DNA from 4 places in the Klebsiella sp. PL-2018 genome. Region 1 is predicted to be linked to each of the others. Evidence: predicted binding sites of a transcription regulator. Region 1 holds the regulator's gene; each other region holds the start of a gene.
The links. Region 1 encodes Fur, which represses iron uptake genes when iron is present. Its sites were predicted from a motif close to ATAATAATGAGAACNACTATCAA; they were not measured.
Positions count from the first base shown of each region.

Region 1 (4,389 bases):
CATTATGCGAGGCTTTAGCGATGTCGATGGCCTGAGGCTGACCCGGCGAGATCTCGCGCCAGAAGCGGATCACCCCGGCCATTAGTAACCCCATGGCCAGTATGAAGACCGTGCCAAACATCCACGCCAGCAGGTTATGGGGAAAAATCTGGTAGAAATCGCCGGCCAGCGGTGGATGAAGCAGGGAGCCTTTGAGCCCCATCGCCAGCAGCAGAAAGAGGATCAGCCCGCCGACCAGCGCCAGTACCGTGGTTACGCCGGCCCGACGATACAGGCTGCCGAAAGCCGCGGGCTGAGCATAGTGTTGATAGGTCTCCAGGCGCACTTCCGCCATCGCCTTCGGGACATTAATGGCAAACTCGTGCGGCGGCGCGTACTGACAGGCATGCAGGCAGGCGCCGCAGTTATGGCACAGGTTGGCCAGGTAGTTTATATCCGCTTTGCCAAAAGCCAGGCGCTGGGTCATGGCCGGAAACACGGCGCAAAACCCTTCGCAATAGCGGCAGGCGTTACAGACCTGCATCACCCGTTCAACTTCCGCTTCCGACTCGGTGATGATTTGCGCGTCAATGATCAGCTTTTCAAGCGATTTCATGGTGTGTCTCCTGCTGTGCCGAGCGGGCGGCCTGCTGGCCGGCAATGCGTCCGAACGTCGTACCGATGGACATGCCCACGCCGGCGGTATACCCCTTGCCCAGCACGTTGCCGGCCATCATTTCGCCGGCGACGAACAGGTTGCGGCTCGGCTTGCCCGCAAAATGGACGGCGGCGCGTTCATTAACGTACAGCCCAAGGTAGGTAAAGGTGATCCCCGGCCGTAGGGCATAGCCGTAGTAGGGCGGGGTATCGATGGGCCGCGCCCAGTGGGTTTTCGGCGGCGTCAGGCCGGATGTCGCGCAGTTATCAAGCCGGGTATGATCGAACTGGCCCGGCGTACAGGCGGCATTGTAGCGGGCGATGGTTTGCGCCAGGCGTTCCGCGTCCAGCCCCAGCTGGCGAGCCAGCTCTTCAATGGTATTGGCCCGGGCGCCGGGGAAAACGGGCGGCATAAAGTGGCCGATCGCTTTGCTGTCGATGATCGAGTAGCCGATTTGCCCCGGCTGGTGGGCGACCAGCCTGCCCCAGATGGCATAGCGTTTGGGCCAGAAATCTTCCCCTTCATCATAAAAGCGCCCGGCGTCGCGGTTCACGACCACCCCCAGCGACACGCAGTCCACGCGCGTGCAGATGCCGCCATCGTAGAGCGGCGCCCTGGCGTCAATGGCGACGCAGTGGGATTGCGAGGGGTCGCCAATAATGTCAGCCCCGGCGTCAATCATAAACTTGAGCAGCACGCCCTGATTGAAGCGGGTGCCGCGGATGAGAAAGTTATCGGCTGGCCATTCACCGCGCTCGTTCTGTCCCCATGCTTCACGCAGCCACTCGCGGTTAGATTCAAATCCGCCGGCGGCGAGGACGCAGGTTTTGGCGACGATCCTCTCTTCGCCCGCCAGCGCGGCGATGAATTCGCCGTTATCTAATTCGAGCGCCTGTACCGGCGTGTTGTAGCGGATCTTTACGCCCATCTGCTCCGCGCTGCGGTAATAGGCATTTATAAGAGCTTTGCCGCCGCCCATAAAAAAGGCGTTGGTGCGGGCCACGTGCAGGGCGCCGGAGAGGGGCGGCTGAAAGTTAACCCCGTGCTGGCGCATCCAGTCCCGGCACTGCGATGAGGTGCGGATCACCAGGCGCGCCAGCGCTTCGTTGGTGTTGCCCTCGGTGACGCGCAGCAGGTCCTGCCAGTACTCTTCTTCCGGATAGCTGTCGACCAAAACATCCTGCGGAGCATCGTGCATACAGCGAAGATTCCGCGTGTGCTGAGAGTTGCCGCCTCGCCATTCCCGCGGCGCGGCCTCCAGCAGCAGTACGGACGCGCCAGCTTCCCGGGCGGTTAAGGCGGCGCATAGCGCGGCATTGCCGCCGCCAATGACCAGTACATCCACCATTTATGGCTCCATTACGCTTTGCTTGATTGTTAAATTTGTAATGGAAATGTATGCGTTACGGCCGGCTGGACGCTATGGCGTATTGCTAAAGGGGGGTTTAGTTTGCGTAAAGGCTGGCGCCGGGCCAGCGACCCGACTCAACCAGCTGACGCATGACTTTCGCCAGTATTACGCGGGCCGCAAGGCCTGCCGGAGTCAGCTCATCATCGGAAAGGCTGACGAGAAAATTAGGTCGACTGAGTATCGGATTGTCGACGCCGATCACTCTCAGGGACTCGCTGTCGAGATGGGAAATTGCCGCCCCCGGCTGCAAAGTGGCGCCGAGCCCGTCGCGGACGGCGCGCATCAGCAGGGCCAGGCCGTCGATTTCAGCCACCACATCGACGCTCAGGGCATGCTCCTGGCAGATCGCCTCCAGCCTGCCGCGCAGTCCATGCCCCAGGCTTGGCATAATCAGCGGGATAGCGGCCAGCTGGCCAGGCGAGATGCTCGCTTCGGGAAGGGGAGAGAGCACGTCATGGGTGCCAATCAGAAACAGACGCTCTTCGAGAATAGGTCTGGCGCTCCAGCGCACAAGCTTCTCCTTCTGGAACACGATAGCTAAGTCAAGCTGGCGGGTGTTGATCATGCGTTCAAGGTTACCGGAGAGGCTCTCGACCAAATGCAGGCGGACGTCGGCATAGCTTTCGCGCATCGCGTGAATAAAAGGCACCCCGAGAACGGAGGCGGTGCTGGGGGCCATACCGACGCTGACGTGGCCGGAAAGGCGCGCCTCGCGCGCGGCGAGAACCGCATCATCGGCGTGACGCAGCGCGAGCTGCGCCTGGGAGTAGAAGGCGAGGCCGGCGCTGGTCGGCATTACGCCGCGAGACGTCCGCTGCAGCAGGCGAATGGCGAGTTCGTTCTCGAGGCGCGCCATCTGTTGGCTAAGCGCGGAGACGCCGATATCCAGGTCAAGCGCGGCGCGGCCCATACTGCCGGTTTCAATAATGCGCACAAAATAGCGTAGCTGGCGAAGCTCCATGTCGACTCTCCGTACACGTCAGGATGCACTGACAGTAAACGTATTGCAGCGCGAGAGAAAGAGGCGGCAGATTCCGGGCAAAAAAAAGCCAACCTTCAGGTTGGCTTTTGGCGGTATACGATGCGGTGATTATTTCTCTGCCGCGTCGTGGGCATGTTCATCTTCGCGGCAGTCGCCTTCTGCGCAGTGGCCGTACAGGTACAGGCTGTGGTTAGTCAGGCGAATACCGTGCCTTGCGGCAATTTCACGCTGGCGCGCTTCGATGGAATCATCGCTAAATTCGATCACTTTGCCGCAGTCGAGGCAAATCAGGTGATCGTGATGATGCTGCTGCGTCAGTTCAAAAACGGATTTACCGCCTTCGAAATTATGACGGGTGACGATGCCGGCGTCGTCGAACTGGTTCAGTACGCGGTAGACGGTGGCCAGGCCAATCTCTTCACCCATATCAATCAGGCGTTTGTATAAGTCTTCCGCACTGACATGATGGTTATCCGGTCCTTGCAGCACTTCCAGGATTTTTAATCTCGGAAGCGTCACTTTCAGGCCAGCTTTCTTTAATGCGGTATTGTTGTCAGTCATGCGGAATCTGTCCTGTTGCTAAACGATCTACTTCCTTCAGCGGAAGTAATACAGAGAATCACCCGATGTAATGCGTCTCATTATAGAACTGCCATGGTGAAATGAAAACTGCAAGCATCGGGCCTTGTATGCTGTCAAAAACGAGGCACTCGCTACAAAGTGCTTCACGCGACCCCGTTAAATCAGAGGACATTGTACAGATATGTGATTAAAAGTTAAAAACTTGTAGCTATAACTTTGATTGCTTTTATCTATCAATTCGGCGAAACCTGATGATTACGCCGTTCAGACTCAGGCATTCTTGATTTCTTCGAGGTGCAGTTCTTCAGAAATCTGTTTTACCCATTTTTCCACGCGTTCGTTAGTCAGCTCAGGCTGACGGTCTTCGTCAATGGCCAGGCCAACAAAGTGATCGTCATCGGCCAGGCCTTTAGAGGCTTCAAAATGGTAGCCGGCGGTCGGCCAATGGCCAACGATAGTTGCGCCGCGCGGTTCGATGATATCGCGGATAGTCCCCAGTGCATCACAGAAGTATTCAGCATAGTCCTCCTGATCGCCACAGCCAAACAGAGCCACCAGTTTGCCATTGAAATCGATCTCTTCCAGCGTCGGGAAAAAATCGTCCCAGTCGCACTGGGCTTCGCCGTAGTACCAGGTGGGAATGCCGAGCAGCAGGATATCGTGAGCTTCCAGATCCTCTTTGCTGCTTTTGGCAATGTCGTGAACATCAGCAACGTCTTTACCAAGCTGCTTTTGGATCATTTTTGCAATATTTTCGGTGTTGCCGGTGTCGCTGCC
Region 1 is NZ_CP077673.1:1,697,257-1,701,645, forward strand. Features, by position in the region: gene tcuB (tricarballylate utilization 4Fe-4S protein TcuB) at 1-595, opposite strand, end outside; gene tcuA (FAD-dependent tricarballylate dehydrogenase TcuA) at 582-1,985, opposite strand; gene tcuR (tricarballylate utilization LysR family transcriptional regulator TcuR) at 2,083-3,009, opposite strand; gene fur (ferric iron uptake transcriptional regulator) at 3,139-3,591, opposite strand; gene fldA (flavodoxin FldA) at 3,883-4,389, opposite strand, start outside.

Region 2 (4,389 bases), 2.4 Mb from region 1:
GCGCGCCCAGCGACTTACCGTGAAACGCGCCGCTGGTGGCGACGAAGGTAAACTTGCCGCGCGGAGACTGATAAGCCTTCGCCAGCTTTAACGCCGCTTCGACCGATTCGGTACCGCTGTTGCTAAAGAAGCTGTATTTCAGTTTGCCCGGCGTTAAGGCCGCCAGGGTTTTAGCCAGCATGGCCCGCAGCGGGTCCAGCAGCTCCTGACTATGAAGGGGTTGTTTAGCGAGCTGATTTTCGACGGCGGAAACGACAACTGGATTACGGTGCCCTACATTAAAAATCCCAAACCCACCCAGGCAGTCGATAAACTCCTGTCCCTGAGTGTCGACAAGCGTATTTAACCCTCCCGCTTGCCACTCTACGGCTCCGTAATCCCCGCCAGCAGTGACCGATTTTCGATACGCTAAAAACCCCGGGTTCACATGCTCTTTAAAGTATTCCCTGACCTCCTGGTTAAGTGATTTCATCTCCTCATGATCGAGCGTTCGCTTCTCAATGAGATTCAGTGCGTGTGCGCTGCAGGCCAGAGCCGATGCGCTGGAAGGTAACCTGTTCAAAATATGCTCCTTGGCGGGGCGTATCACATGATACTGAATTAAGTATTGCAGGGATTACGCCACTTCGGCGCGGGCCAGGAAAATCGGGATAAACGCAACGTGAAATTGCGGTTGAGCAAAATTTAATCTTATCGCGAAATTATTGGCATGTTTTACTCCTGAAGGCGTGAAACCATGCGCAGAAGGGGTCCCGCCGCGTGCTTCGCGGCGGTGCAGGCTGCCCGGCGATGGGGCAGAGGGCTAGTCGAGCTGGGAGATTTCCATTGCCGCGCGGTCAATGACGCCGACGATCTGCTTTAGCTGAGCTTCGGTTATTTCCTGCTGGTTAACCCTTAAATCCAGTACCGCCTTAAAATTCTCCAGCGCGCGCTTCATCTGCGGATTTTTACGCAGTTCACAGCCCACCATGCGCGCCTGCAGCCTGGTCTGAATATGCTCCAACTGCTCCAGGTTCTCCGCGTGCAGCTGACTGCCTTCGGCGGTAATGGCGATTTTTTTGCGGCCGTTTTCGTCAGCCACGCTGATTAATCCCTGATCCTGAAGTAAATCGAGCGTCGGGTAGATGACGCCGGGGCTCGGGCTGTAGTTGCCCTGGGTCAGGGTTTCGATCTCTTTAATCAGTTCGTAACCGTGGCTGGCATTGCGGGTGAGGATGTCCAGAATCACCAGGCGCAGCTCGCCGTGACCAAAGAAGCGCTGCCGGCGTCCGCCGCCTCTGCGACCGTGCTCGCCGTGTTCGCTATGTTCCCCGTGGCGTCCGCGTGGGCCACGGCCTTCTTCGTGATGGTGTCTCATGTTTTTCTCCTGTGATTATTTGATATATCTAATTTATATCTAAAAATAATAAAGTAGCAACAAAGTAGTGAATGTATTTTTTATTTAATTGATATTTAACGTTTTAATTTTTGATTTTGGCTTTTGTGGCATTTTTCTATGACTATATCAAAAAACGCTTGCATTCTTTTTTAATGGCAATCATTATCATTTGCAAGATTTTTAGATATATCTATTCCGTTCACGAAGGCGATGAAAGATGACAACGACCAGGCACCCCAAATACCCGCAGCGCGTACGTAATGAACTGCGCTTCCGTGAGTTAACCGTATTGCGCGTCGAGCGTATCGGCAGCGCATTCCAGCGTGTCGTGCTGGGCGGAGAGGCGCTGGAAGGCTTTGTTTCCCAGGGTTTTGACGACCACACCAAGCTCTTTTTCCCGGCCGCGGGCGCTGCGTTCACGCCACCGGAGGTGACGGATGAAGGCATTAACTGGGGCGATGGCGTGCGTCCGGCGACCCGCGACTATACGCCGCTGTACGACGCCGGGCGTCATGAGCTGGCGTACGACTTTTTTATTCACGATGGCGGTATTGCCAGCAGCTGGGCGCTGGCGGCGAAAACGGGCGATAAGCTGGTGGTCGGCGGGCCGCGCGGTTCGCTGGTGGTGCCGGAAGATTACGCCTGGCAGCTGTATGTGACCGATGAGTCAGGCATGCCCGCGCTGCGCCGCCGTCTGCTGGGATTGCAGCAGCTTCCGACGCGCCCGCAGGTCACGGCGCTCGTCACCATTGGCGATGAGTCTTATCAAGATTACCTGGCCGATCTCGATGGTTTTCATATCGAGTGGGTGGTGGGACATCACTCCTCTGCCGTGGCCGAGCGCCTGGCGCGAATAGCGGTGCCGGCTGAGGACTATTTTATCTGGCTGACCGGGGAAGGCGCGGTGGTGAAATCGCTGCTGGCGCGCTTTGAAGGCCCGGGGATTGATCCGCAGCTGGTGCGTTCGCAGGCCTACTGGCACAGCAAATAAGCGCGGAGAAACCCCGGGTTGCGGCTGGCGCCTTACCCGGGCGACCGGCTTGCAGACGGGGGTGAACCCGTAGCCCGGGCAAGGCGCGTTAAGCGCCGCCCCCGGGAGCAGAGCGCAGAGTGGCAGAATTTCCCGGAGGCGATGCTGCGCATCTGTCCGGGCGACCGGCCCGCAGACGGGGGTGAACCCGTAGCCCGGGCAAGGCGCGTTAAGCGCCGCCCCCGGGAGCAGAGCGCAGAGTGGCTGAATTTCCCGGAGGCGATGCTGCGCATCTGTCCGGGTGACCGGCCCGCAGACGGGGGTAACCCGTAGCCCGGGCAAGGCGCATTAAGCGCCGCCCCCGGGAGCAGAGCGCAGAGTGGCCGATTTTCCCGGAGGCGATGCTGCGCACCTGTCCGGGCTACCGTTTGGCAGATGGCGGTGAACCCGTAGCCCGGGCAAGGCGCGTTAAGCGCCGCCCCCGGGAGCAGCGCGCAGAGTGGCTGATTTTCCCGGAGGCGATTCTTACGCATCTGTCCGGGCTACCGGCCCGCAGACGGCTGCGAACCCGTAGCCCTGCTAAGCGCAGCGCGAGCAGGGGAGACTATTTCTGCGCCAGCGCTTTAAATACCATGGCCACCGCGTGGGCGCCGGGGTCCATATTGCCGCGCAGGCTATCGCTGTTCAGATACGATGCGCGCCCGGCGCCCGCTTTGCTGGCGTGAAGCGTACGATCCGCGCCCGCCTGTGCCGCGGCGAAAGCCGCCTGCAGGTTATCCGGTTCGGCCAGCAGCGCCGTTAGCGCCGGCTGCAGGGCGTCAATCATGGTCCGGTCGCCTTCATCCGCACCGCCGTAAAACTTCATCTGCGCCAGACCGGCGTTTAATGCTTCGGCGACGCTTGCCCCCTGTTCCAGCTTCTGCCCGGCGGCGGTAAAGAAAATCGACATCAGCACGCCGCTGGAGCCGCCCATCACAACCGTCAGACGCTCGCCAATCAGGGCAAACAGCGTGGCGAGGTTAGCCAGCGGCAGCTGACGACGCTGAAGTAAGTCGGCGATGTCGCGCGCGCCGGCGGCGAAGGTGGAGCCGGTATCGCCGTCGCCGACTTTCGCATCCAGCGCGTTAAGGTCTGCTTCCAGCCCGCACAGCGTGCCGGTCACACGTTCCACGTAGCCCGCAACTTCGCTGTTCTCCGAGGGCGCAAACTCCACCCGCGTACTGCGCAGCGATGATGGCATCACGCTGACCGCGCGCGGCTGTACCGGCGTCTGCCAGCCGGCGGTTTCTACCGCGGAAAGCAGCGCCTTCTCAATGCTCTCTTCCAGCACGATGGCGGTGAGGGAGAAACCTTTCATATCCAGCGCGGTGACCAGCGACGCCGGGCCTATCAGCCAGTCGATACGCTGATGCAGCGGAGTATTGGCCAGCTCGCGGGTCAAAATCGCCATTTCGGCAATCGACACGCCGCCGAGATTATTGATCATCACCGCCAGGCGGCCGGTTTCCGGCAGGGCGGCGCTGAGCTTCTCTACCATCAGCGTAACGATTTCCGCGCTGTTCTGCGTGGCGATAACCGAAGCGCCCGGTTCGCCGTGGATCCCCATCCCCAGCTCGGCCTGGTCCGGATGATGGCGCGGAGTCGTTTCCGCATCCTGCGGCAGATTACAGCTGGAAAGGGCCAGACCGAGGCTGAAGGTGTGTCTGGCGGCATACTGCGCTTCGCGCAGCACGGTTGCCAGATTGTGGCCGCGTTCGGCGAAGTAGCCGGCCACTTTATGCACCAGAATCGTCCCGGCAATGCCGCGCGGATGTTTGTTATCCGGCAGCGAAATATCATCGCCGACGATCAGCATTTCGACGTTATAGCCCATACGGCGCGCTTTCTCCGCGGCGAGGCCGAAGTTCAGACGATCGCCGGTGTAGTTCTTGACGATCAGCAGGCATCCGGCATCGCCGGTCACGGCCTGGATGGCGGTCAGCACCGCATCGACGCTCGGCGAGGCAAACAGATCGCCGCAGACGGCGGCGGTCAGCATGCC
Region 2 is NZ_CP077673.1:5,124,817-5,129,205, reverse strand. Features, by position in the region: gene ygjG (putrescine aminotransferase) at 1-562, opposite strand, end outside; gene MKleb_RS24140 (PadR family transcriptional regulator) at 803-1,357, opposite strand; gene MKleb_RS24135 (siderophore-interacting protein) at 1,596-2,369, shown strand; gene MKleb_RS24130 (glycerone kinase) at 2,953-4,389, opposite strand, start outside.
Region 2: MKleb_RS24135 (siderophore-interacting protein) is a predicted target of Fur. The motif match lies at 1,525-1,547, and genes of this name have one in related genera.

Region 3 (4,389 bases), 110 kb from region 1:
GCGCCAGGTCGGTAATGCCGGTGGCCTTCATCGCCCTGCTGACCGCCTCTTCATCCTCTTTGCGCCAGCGGGTAAACAGCGGCTGGTGCGGATAGCGCCCGCGGGCCACCAGCTCCTGAACCGTAATATCTCCCGGCGTAGTGGCGTTCTGCGCCAGCAGGCCGACCCGCTTCGCCACCTCTTTACTGGCGTAACGCTGGATCTGCTCGCCGTCGAGATACACATGACCGGATGTCGGGGTCATCAGGCGGCTCAGGGTACGCAGCAGCGTCGATTTACCGCAGCCGTTAGGGCCAATAATGGCGGTGAAGTGGCCGTCGGGAATGGTGACGCTCAGCGATTCGGCGATGGTTTTTTTGCCGTACGCCAGGGTCAGCTGGTCGCCGCGCAAACGGGAGGTTACAGCGGTCATTTTTTGCGGGACTCCTGAATTAACAACCCGATAAGGTAGATGCCGCCAAGGCTGACGGTCACCACGCCCACCGGTAACTGATAGGGCATAAACAGACGCTGCGCGCAGTAGTCAGACAGCGCCAGCAGCAGGGCGCCGCACAGCGCCGCCTGGGCCAGCCCCCAGCGCGCGGTGCCGCTGAGGCGGCGCGCGATATGCGGCGCCACCAGGGCGATAAACGAAATCGGCCCGGCGAGCGCGGTAGCGGCGGCGGTCAGCACCACCCCGACCAGCATCAGCAGCAGCCGCGAGCGCTCAACCCGCACGCCCAGGGCGCAGGCGGTATCGTCACCCATCTCCAGCAGCCGCATGCGCCGCGCCAGCAGCGCCCCGCAGACCAGCATCAGCAGAATCAGCGGCGCCGAGGGCCAGGTTTTTCCCCAGGTCAAACCGTTAAGCGAACCGGCATACCACAGCCCGGCGGAGAGGGCGGTTTCCAGCGAAGCGCGCAGCAGCAGCCAGGTATTGAATGCCACCAGCATAGCGCGCACGCCGATGCCGATAATAATCAGGCGAAAGGTTTCAATCCCGTTGCGCCACGCCAGCAGCCAGAGCGCCAGCGCGGTAAGGATCCCGCCAGCCATGGCCGCCATGGCGATGGCCGCCAGGTTCTGGCCAAACATCACCATCGCTACCAGCACGCCGCTCCAGGCCCCGGTGTTAAACCCCATCACGTCCGGGCTCCCCAGCGGGTTGCGGGTCAGCGACTGGAAAATCGCGCCGCTGACGCCGAGGGCGGCGCCAATCAGCAGCGCCATCAGCACGCGGGGCAGGCGCCACTCGGTCACCACCATGGCGACGTTGCGCGGCGCATCGCCGAGCAGCGCCGAGATAACCTGCTCAACGCTCAATGGCACCAGGCCGGTGCCCAGCCCCCACAGGGAGACCAGCGCGCTGGCGACCAGCAGCAGCAGGCAGCTAAAAATCAGGCGACGAGAAGGCGCAATCACATGCCACCTCCGCGCGGCTGGCGGCGTACCAGCCAGATCAGCACCGGTGCGCCGATAAAGGCGCTGACCACCGAAACCCGCAGTTCGCCGGGCACCAGCAGGCGCCCCAGCACGTCGGCAAACAGCAGCAGGGCAGGGGTAGCCAGCAGGGTCACCGGCAGCGACCAGCGATGATCCGCGCCCACCAGCCAGCGGGCCATATGCGGCATCATCAGGCCGATAAAGGCGATGGGCCCGACCACCGCCGTGGCGCTGCCGCACAGGACGGTAATCGCCAGCAGACCAATAAGCTGAGTACGCGCGACCCGGCTGCCGAGCGCGGTGGCCGTATCGTTGCCGAGGCTCAGGCTGTTTAAGGCCCGGCTCAGCAGCAGCGTCACCAGGCCGGCAATGAGTACCGGGATCAGCACGATTTTCAGTGTTTGCAGGGTGCGCACATCCAGCGAGCCCGCCTGCCAGAAGCGCAGCTGGTCGTAGACGTCAGGGTTAAGCAGGGCGATACCGCTGGAAAGCCCTTCCAGCACCGCCGCCAGGGCGACCCCCGCGAGGGTCAGGCGAACCGGGCTCAGCTGGCCGCCGCCCTGGCTGCCGGTAAAGGCCACCAGCAGCGAGGCGCCGAACGCGCCGCAAAAGGCCATCAGCAGCTGCTCCTGCGGCGAGGAGAGACCAAACAGCGCCGCGCCCAGCACGATAGCGAAGCTGGCGCCGGAGTTGACGCCGAGGATCCCCGGGTCCGCCAGCGGGTTGCGGGTCAGCGTTTGCATCAGCGCCCCGGCCAGGCCCAGCGCGGCGCCGGCCAGCAGCCCGGCGAGGGTTCGCGGCAGTCGTGCATCAAGGACGATGGTGCAATCGGCGCTCTGGCAGGTGCCGGTGAAGGCATCAATGACGACGCTAAACGGCAGGGGTTTGGCGCCGACCAGCAGGCTGAGCGCAACGGCGATGATTAAAACGATTAAAAGACCCGGCACGGCAAAGGCGCGCGCCGCGGTCGTGGAAGACGACATGGCTTACATCCCTGACATGATAATGATAGTAATTATCGTTATCGATTCTATCCGGTTATGTTAGCATGTGCACCCATAAAAATGGTATGGAAAATAATAACAAGGCGCTGTCATGAACCGACAATCCTGGCTGCTGAATCTCAGCTTGCTGAAAACCCACCCGGCCTTTCGCGCCGTCTTTATCGCCCGCTTTATCTCGATCCTGTCGCTTGGCCTGCTGGGCGTGGCGATCCCGGTACAAATCCAACTGATGACCCAATCCACCTGGCAAGTGGGGCTGTCGGTGACCTTAACCGGCGGGTCGATGTTTGTCGGTCTGATGATCGGCGGCGTGCTTGCCGACCGCTATGAGCGTAAACGTCTGATCCTGCTGGCGCGCGGCACCTGCGGGATTGGCTTCGTCGGCCTGTGTCTCAACGCCATGCTGCCGGAGCCGTCGCTCATCGCCATCTATCTGTTGGGCATCTGGGACGGCCTGTTTGCCTCAATCGGCGTGACCGCGCTGCTGGCGGCGACTCCGGCGCTGGTTGGCCGGGAAAACCTGATGCAGGCCGGAGCGATCACCATGCTGACGGTGCGGCTGGGCTCGGTGATTTCGCCGATGATCGGCGGCCTGCTGCTGGCAACCGGCGGCGTGGCCTGGAACTACGGCCTGGCGGCGGCAGGTACCTTTATTACGACGCTGACGCTGCTGCGTTTGCCGCGGCTGGCGCCGCCGCCGCAGCCGCGCGAGCATCCGCTAAAATCGCTGTACGCGGGACTGAAGTTTCTGTTTAACAGCCCGCTTATCGGCGGCATTGCGCTGCTTGGCGGCCTGCTGACCATGGCCAGCGCGGTGCGCGTGCTCTATCCGGCGCTGGCCGGGAGCTGGCAGATGTCGACGTCACAGATTGGCCTGCTGTACGCCGCGATCCCTCTGGGCGCGGCGTTCGGGGCGTTGACCAGCGGACAGCTGGCGCAGACGGCGAGGCCCGGCGTGCTGATGCTGGCGACTACCGTTGGCTCCTTTGTGGCGATTGCGCTGTTCAGCCTGATGCCGGTGTGGGCGCTGGGCGCCCTGTGCCTGGCGCTGTTTGGCTGGCTGAGCGCGATAAGCTCGCTGCTGCAATATACGCTGATTCAGACGCAAACCCCGGAAAATATGCTCGGGCGTATCAACGGGCTGTGGACCGCGCAGAACGTGACCGGCGATGCGATAGGCGCGGCGCTGCTCGGCGGCCTGGGCGCGATTCTGACGCCGGCCGCTTCGGCAAGCGCCAGCGGCTGGGCGCTGGTCATTGTGGGCGTGGTGCTGGTGGGGCTGCTACGCGAGCTGCGCCGCTTTCAGCGCCCGGAGACGGCGAGCGAAAATTAATTCAGCCGGGGTTTCCCGGAGGCGGCGCGCTGCGCCTGTCCGGGCTACCGGCCCGCAGACGGCGGCGGACTCGTAGTCCGGGTAAGCGCAGCGCAGCCGGGGAAGAAGCCGCACCGATGTATTTATCCCCGTACATTCCCGGGTTGCGGCGTAAACGCCTGACCCGGGCTACCGGCCCGCAGACGGCGGTGGACCCGTAGCCCGGGTAAGCGCAGCGCAGCCGGGGAAGAAGCCGCACCGATGTATTTATCCCGACGCATTCCCGGGTTGCGGCGTAAACGCCTGACCCGGGCTACCGGCCCGCAGACGGCGGTGGACCCGTAGCCCGGGTAAGCGCAGCGCGACCCGGGAAGAAGCCGCACCGATGCATTCATCCCGGAGCAACCCAGGCTACCGACCTGCAGTTGCCCGATAGCGCCACCGGGAAAACCGAAAAGAGCGATAATAAAAAGCCCCGGATTGCTCCGGGGCTGGCTATCACTCGTCAGTGACGATTTACGCTTAGTACGCGCCGAGATCGCTCCAGACCTGGAACTGACCGCAGTTCAGATCCGGCTGGTTGCCCTGAGACCACCATTTCACCTGGTAGTTATGGCCTTTCCAGCTCACGATTTCAAAGCTGCCCCAGTT
Region 3 is NZ_CP077673.1:1,587,461-1,591,849, forward strand. Features, by position in the region: gene fepC (iron-enterobactin ABC transporter ATP-binding protein) at 1-412, opposite strand, end outside; gene fepG (iron-enterobactin ABC transporter permease) at 409-1,401, opposite strand; gene fepD (Fe(3+)-siderophore ABC transporter permease) at 1,398-2,405, opposite strand; gene entS (enterobactin transporter EntS) at 2,518-3,759, shown strand; gene MKleb_RS07355 (glycoside hydrolase family 18 protein) at 4,261-4,389, opposite strand, start outside.
Region 3: fepD (Fe(3+)-siderophore ABC transporter permease) is a predicted target of Fur. The motif match lies at 2,422-2,444, and genes of this name have one in related genera.

Region 4 (4,389 bases), 100 kb from region 1:
CTGTCAGGGTTGTAGAGGTAGTCCGCGTCGGCAACCTTGTCGGTGTAAACGTTGAAGCCGTTACGGCCTTTCTGGTTTTCCAGATCCAGGTAGTTATAAATGATGTCGTACCATTCGGTAGTACCCGATTCGAAGGAGCCTACGGTGGTGCCGGTGCCCGGGCTATAGGTGCCTTTCAGCGGGGACAGGGATTCCAGCTCCGCGTTGCGCCCGTTACGGGTGTAGGCAGCGTAACCAATGTTGATGCGCTCTGCCGGGAAGCCTTCGGACAGCAGATGGCCGACAACGGTATCCACTCCCCAGCCGCCTTCTTCCAGCGCCTTCAGGTTGGTGTGGTGGGTCACGCTCTCCGCCCACGGGGTACCGAAGAAGTCATAGGTCATGACGTTGATACCGTACAGGCCCGCTTTCAGCAGCGCATTGACGTTGGAGTAGCCGAGCGTCTTGACCACCGCCGAGCTGGCAATGGAGATTTTGACGTTGCTCAGGCCTGCGGCGTCCAGCTGCTTACGCAGTTCGCCAATCAGCAGGGCGTAGTTCTCGCCGTCTTCCGGGCCGTACGGGTTGCCAGCGCCTTCGGCGTTCGGATATTCCCAGTCGATATCCACTTCGCTGAACATCGGGAACTGTTTGAACAGTTTTACCACGCCTTTGGCAAAGACCTTACGCGCGGCGTCAGACGCGGCGGTTTCATGGAAACCGTTGCTCATGCTCCAGCCGCCGATGCTCATGGACAGCACCAGGTCGTGGCCCTGCTGCTTCGCTTTGGCCTGCAGATCGCGCAGGCCGCCGAGCAGGCCTTTAGTATTACTCTGGGTCACGGTCTTCGGATCGACATCCCAGCCGCTGACGGTGTGGCCAACGTTAACGTAAGACTGGAAGTCGCCCCACGGGTCGAGGAAGGTGGGCTCGTACTTCACTTTCCCGCACTGATCGGCACCTTCGGCAACCACGTCGCGCCACAGGTTGTCTACTTTGTGGAAGCCGGTCACGCCGACGAAACCGACGATGATTTTGTCGTAGGCGGTAGGAGAAACGTTGGCCAGGTCGTAGCCGCGACCGCGGTTATCTTTTGAATTATCGCCCTGCAGACGACCATCATACTGTGACCAGTCGGTGTAGTAGCCGAAGACTTTGGGTTTGGTGGTGGAGGCTTTGTATTTGTTATAGACCGGTTTAGCGACGCGAGCGGAGGTATAGCTGTATGCGCTCACTTCTGTTGCCGGGTTAAAGCCGTCTGCGGCGTTGCTGGTTTCGGTCAGCGTATCGCCCTTAATCAATTTGCTCGTTGCCACGTTAATTTCCTTCTGTGTTGAATGACCACCTCAAGCGGTGTGGGGCAGATAATCGGGCAACGCGGCGGCCGGGGCTAATCACAAATTAACACCTGAAACGATGATATTTCGGCTGATGGGCGATGAGGGTGATAGGGCGTTAAACGGTGAAAAAGCCTGTTATAACAATGCGATGATATATGAAATGAGGCGCGATGAGATCCCGGCGACCGGCGCCGGGAAGCGTGGCTTACGCAAAGAGGGCCGCTAAGCGCTGCAGCACCAGTACGGCGCTGTAGTAATCCAGGCGGAAGGTTTCCGTCCCCAGCGGATAAACGCGTTTGCCTTCAACGGCGGGCAGATGCACCAGCAGCGGGTTGGCGTTAATCGCGTCGGCGTCCTTTTGGTCGCCGGCAAACAGGAACAGGCTCTGGCCGTTAAGTCCGGCGGCTAAGTTTTCCCCGCCCAGCTGCACGATATCATGCCGTTTTCCCTGGCTCTGGCTGGCATGCAGCCCGCCGGGCAGGTCGGCGAGGGTAAAGCCCAGCTGCTCGAGCAGCTGTCCCTGAGCGGATTCTTTGGTCCAGATATTGGCGCTATGGGCCGCGGCGGTGTAGACCAGCGCGGTGACCGGCTGCGGCGGCAGCTTCATTTTCTCTTTCAGCGCCGCCAGCTTTTTATCAAACTCCGCGATTCTCTCCGCCGCCTGTTTTTCGTGGCCGGTAATCTCCCCCAGTTGGGTCAGCAGGGCCTGCCAGCTTTTATCATCGTAGTTAATGATAAGCGTCGGGGCGATGGTGGAAAGCTGGTCGTAGAGCATCATCGCCGAATCGCCGCCGGTGGCGCTAATCAGAATGAGATCCGGCATTGGCGCCGCGACGGCCTCAGCGCTCGGTTCGCCAATATAGAGGCGCGACAGCTTGCGCGCTTTCGCCACATCGCTCCACTGGCGTAAAAATCCCTGACCGTCGGCGACGCGGTTATTGGGAGTCGTGGCCCCGCTGGCCACCACCGGCGCGTCAATCGCCAGCAGCGAGCCGGTCAGCGTCACGCTGGTGGAAACAATACGCAGCGGCTGGCTTTCCAGCGTATGGGGTCCCCGGCTGTCGGTTATCTGACGCGGCCAGTCTGCCGCCAGCGCTGAGCTAATTCCGAAAATCGCCAGGCCGCTGGCGAGGAGGGTACGGCGGCAAAAGGTGGAGAAATTCACGTATTCGCATCCTGGTTAAGTAGTGATAAATGCTTCTCATTTTCAGCTGTGAGCGGCGTCGATGCAAGCTTAAGTCGCACAACATGCTACCTGTACGGTTGACATAGCGCGCAATACCTTTTAGGTTACCCAACCAAAATATAAATGATAATTATTCGTAATATCTTTATCGTTTTTGGAGGATGATATGGAAACGTCTTTGGCTGAGGAAGTACGGGAGAAAAAAATGACTCTGCCGCCGGAAAGCTTCTTCTTTATGTCGCCGTACCGCAGCTTCACCACCGCTGGCTGCTTTAGCCGATTCTCTCATCCGGCCGCCGACGGCGATAATCCGGACGGGGAGTTTCAGCAAAAAATAGCGGCCTCGTTTAAAGCGGCGCGGGCTGCCGGGATCGCAAAGCCGGTGATGGTCGGCGCCATTCCGTTCGATACCAGCGAGCCTTCCGAGCTGTTTATCCCCGCGAGCTGGACAGCGTTCTCCCGCACTGAAAAGCAGCACTCCGCGCGCTATGCGTCCGGGCAGCAGCCGATGGACGTGGTGCAGCGCCGGGAGATCCCCGAACAGGACACCTTCATGGCAATGGTGGCGCGCGCGGCGGCCCTCACCGCGACGCCGGAAGTGGACAAAGTGGTCCTCTCGCGCCTGATTGATATCACCACCCGCGAACGGGTGGATAGCGGGGCGCTGCTCGAGCGCCTGATCGCCCAGAACCCGGCCAGCTATAACTTCCACGTGCCGCTCTCGGACGGCGGCGTGCTGCTGGGCGCCAGCCCGGAGCTGCTGCTGCGTAAAGAAGGCGCGCATTTCAGCTCTCTGCCGCTGGCCGGTTCGGCCCGTCGCCAGCCGGACGATGTGCTGGACCGCGAAGCGGGGCACAGGCTGCTGGCATCGGAAAAAGACCGCCACGAACATGAGCTGGTGACCCAGGCGATGAAGGCCGTATTAGCGCCGCGCAGCAGCGAACTCTCCCTGCCGGACTCTCCGCAGCTGATCACCACGCCGACCCTGTGGCATCTGGCGACGCAGATTCAGGGCACCGCGCTGGCAAATGAGAACGCCATGTCGCTGGCCTGCCTGCTGCACCCGACGCCGGCGCTGAGCGGCTTCCCGCATCAGGCGGCGAAACGCCTGATTAACGAACTGGAGCCGTTCGACCGTCAGCTGTTCGGCGGCATCGTCGGCTGGTGCGATGATGAAGGCAACGGCGAGTGGGTGGTGACCATCCGCTGCGCGCGCCTGCAGCAGCGCACCCTGCGGCTATTTGCTGGCGCAGGTATCGTCCCGGCCTCTTCGCCGCTAGGCGAGTGGCGCGAAACCGGCGTCAAACTGACCACCATGCTGAACGTATTCGGCTTGCAATAAGGGACTATGATGATCGAATTTACCCGCTGGCCGGAAGAGTTTGCGGCCCGCTATCGGCAAAAAGGTTACTGGCAGGATCTGCCGCTAACCCATCTGATTACCCGTCATGCGGAAAACGACGCTCCCGCGATTATCGACGGCGACAAAAGCTACAGCTACCGTGAATTCAACCGCCTGGTGGATAACCTCGCCTCCTCGCTGCAGCGTCAGGGCCTGAAGCGCGGCGAAACGGCGCTGGTGCAGCTGGGCAACGTTGCGGAATTTTATATCACCTTCTTCGCGCTGCTGCGTATCGGCGTTGCGCCGGTCAACGCGCTGTTCAGCCACCAGCGTAGCGAGCTGAACGCCTACGCCGCGCAGATTGAACCCGCTTTGCTGATTGCCGACCGCGAACACGCGCTGTTTGCCGATGATGATTTTCTTAACGCTTTTGTCGCCCAGCATGCGTCGGTACGCGTGGCCCTGCTGCTGAACGACGGCGGCGAACGCAGCCTGGCGGCGGCCATCGCGCGGCCTGACGATAATTTCGTCGCGCATCCGAC
Region 4 is NZ_CP077673.1:1,592,544-1,596,932, forward strand. Features, by position in the region: gene MKleb_RS07355 (glycoside hydrolase family 18 protein) at 1-1,295, opposite strand, end outside; gene fepB (Fe2+-enterobactin ABC transporter substrate-binding protein) at 1,525-2,484, opposite strand; gene entC (isochorismate synthase EntC) at 2,672-3,847, shown strand; gene entE ((2,3-dihydroxybenzoyl)adenylate synthase EntE) at 3,857-4,389, shown strand, end outside.
Region 4: fepB (Fe2+-enterobactin ABC transporter substrate-binding protein) is a predicted target of Fur. The motif match lies at 2,623-2,645, and genes of this name have one in related genera.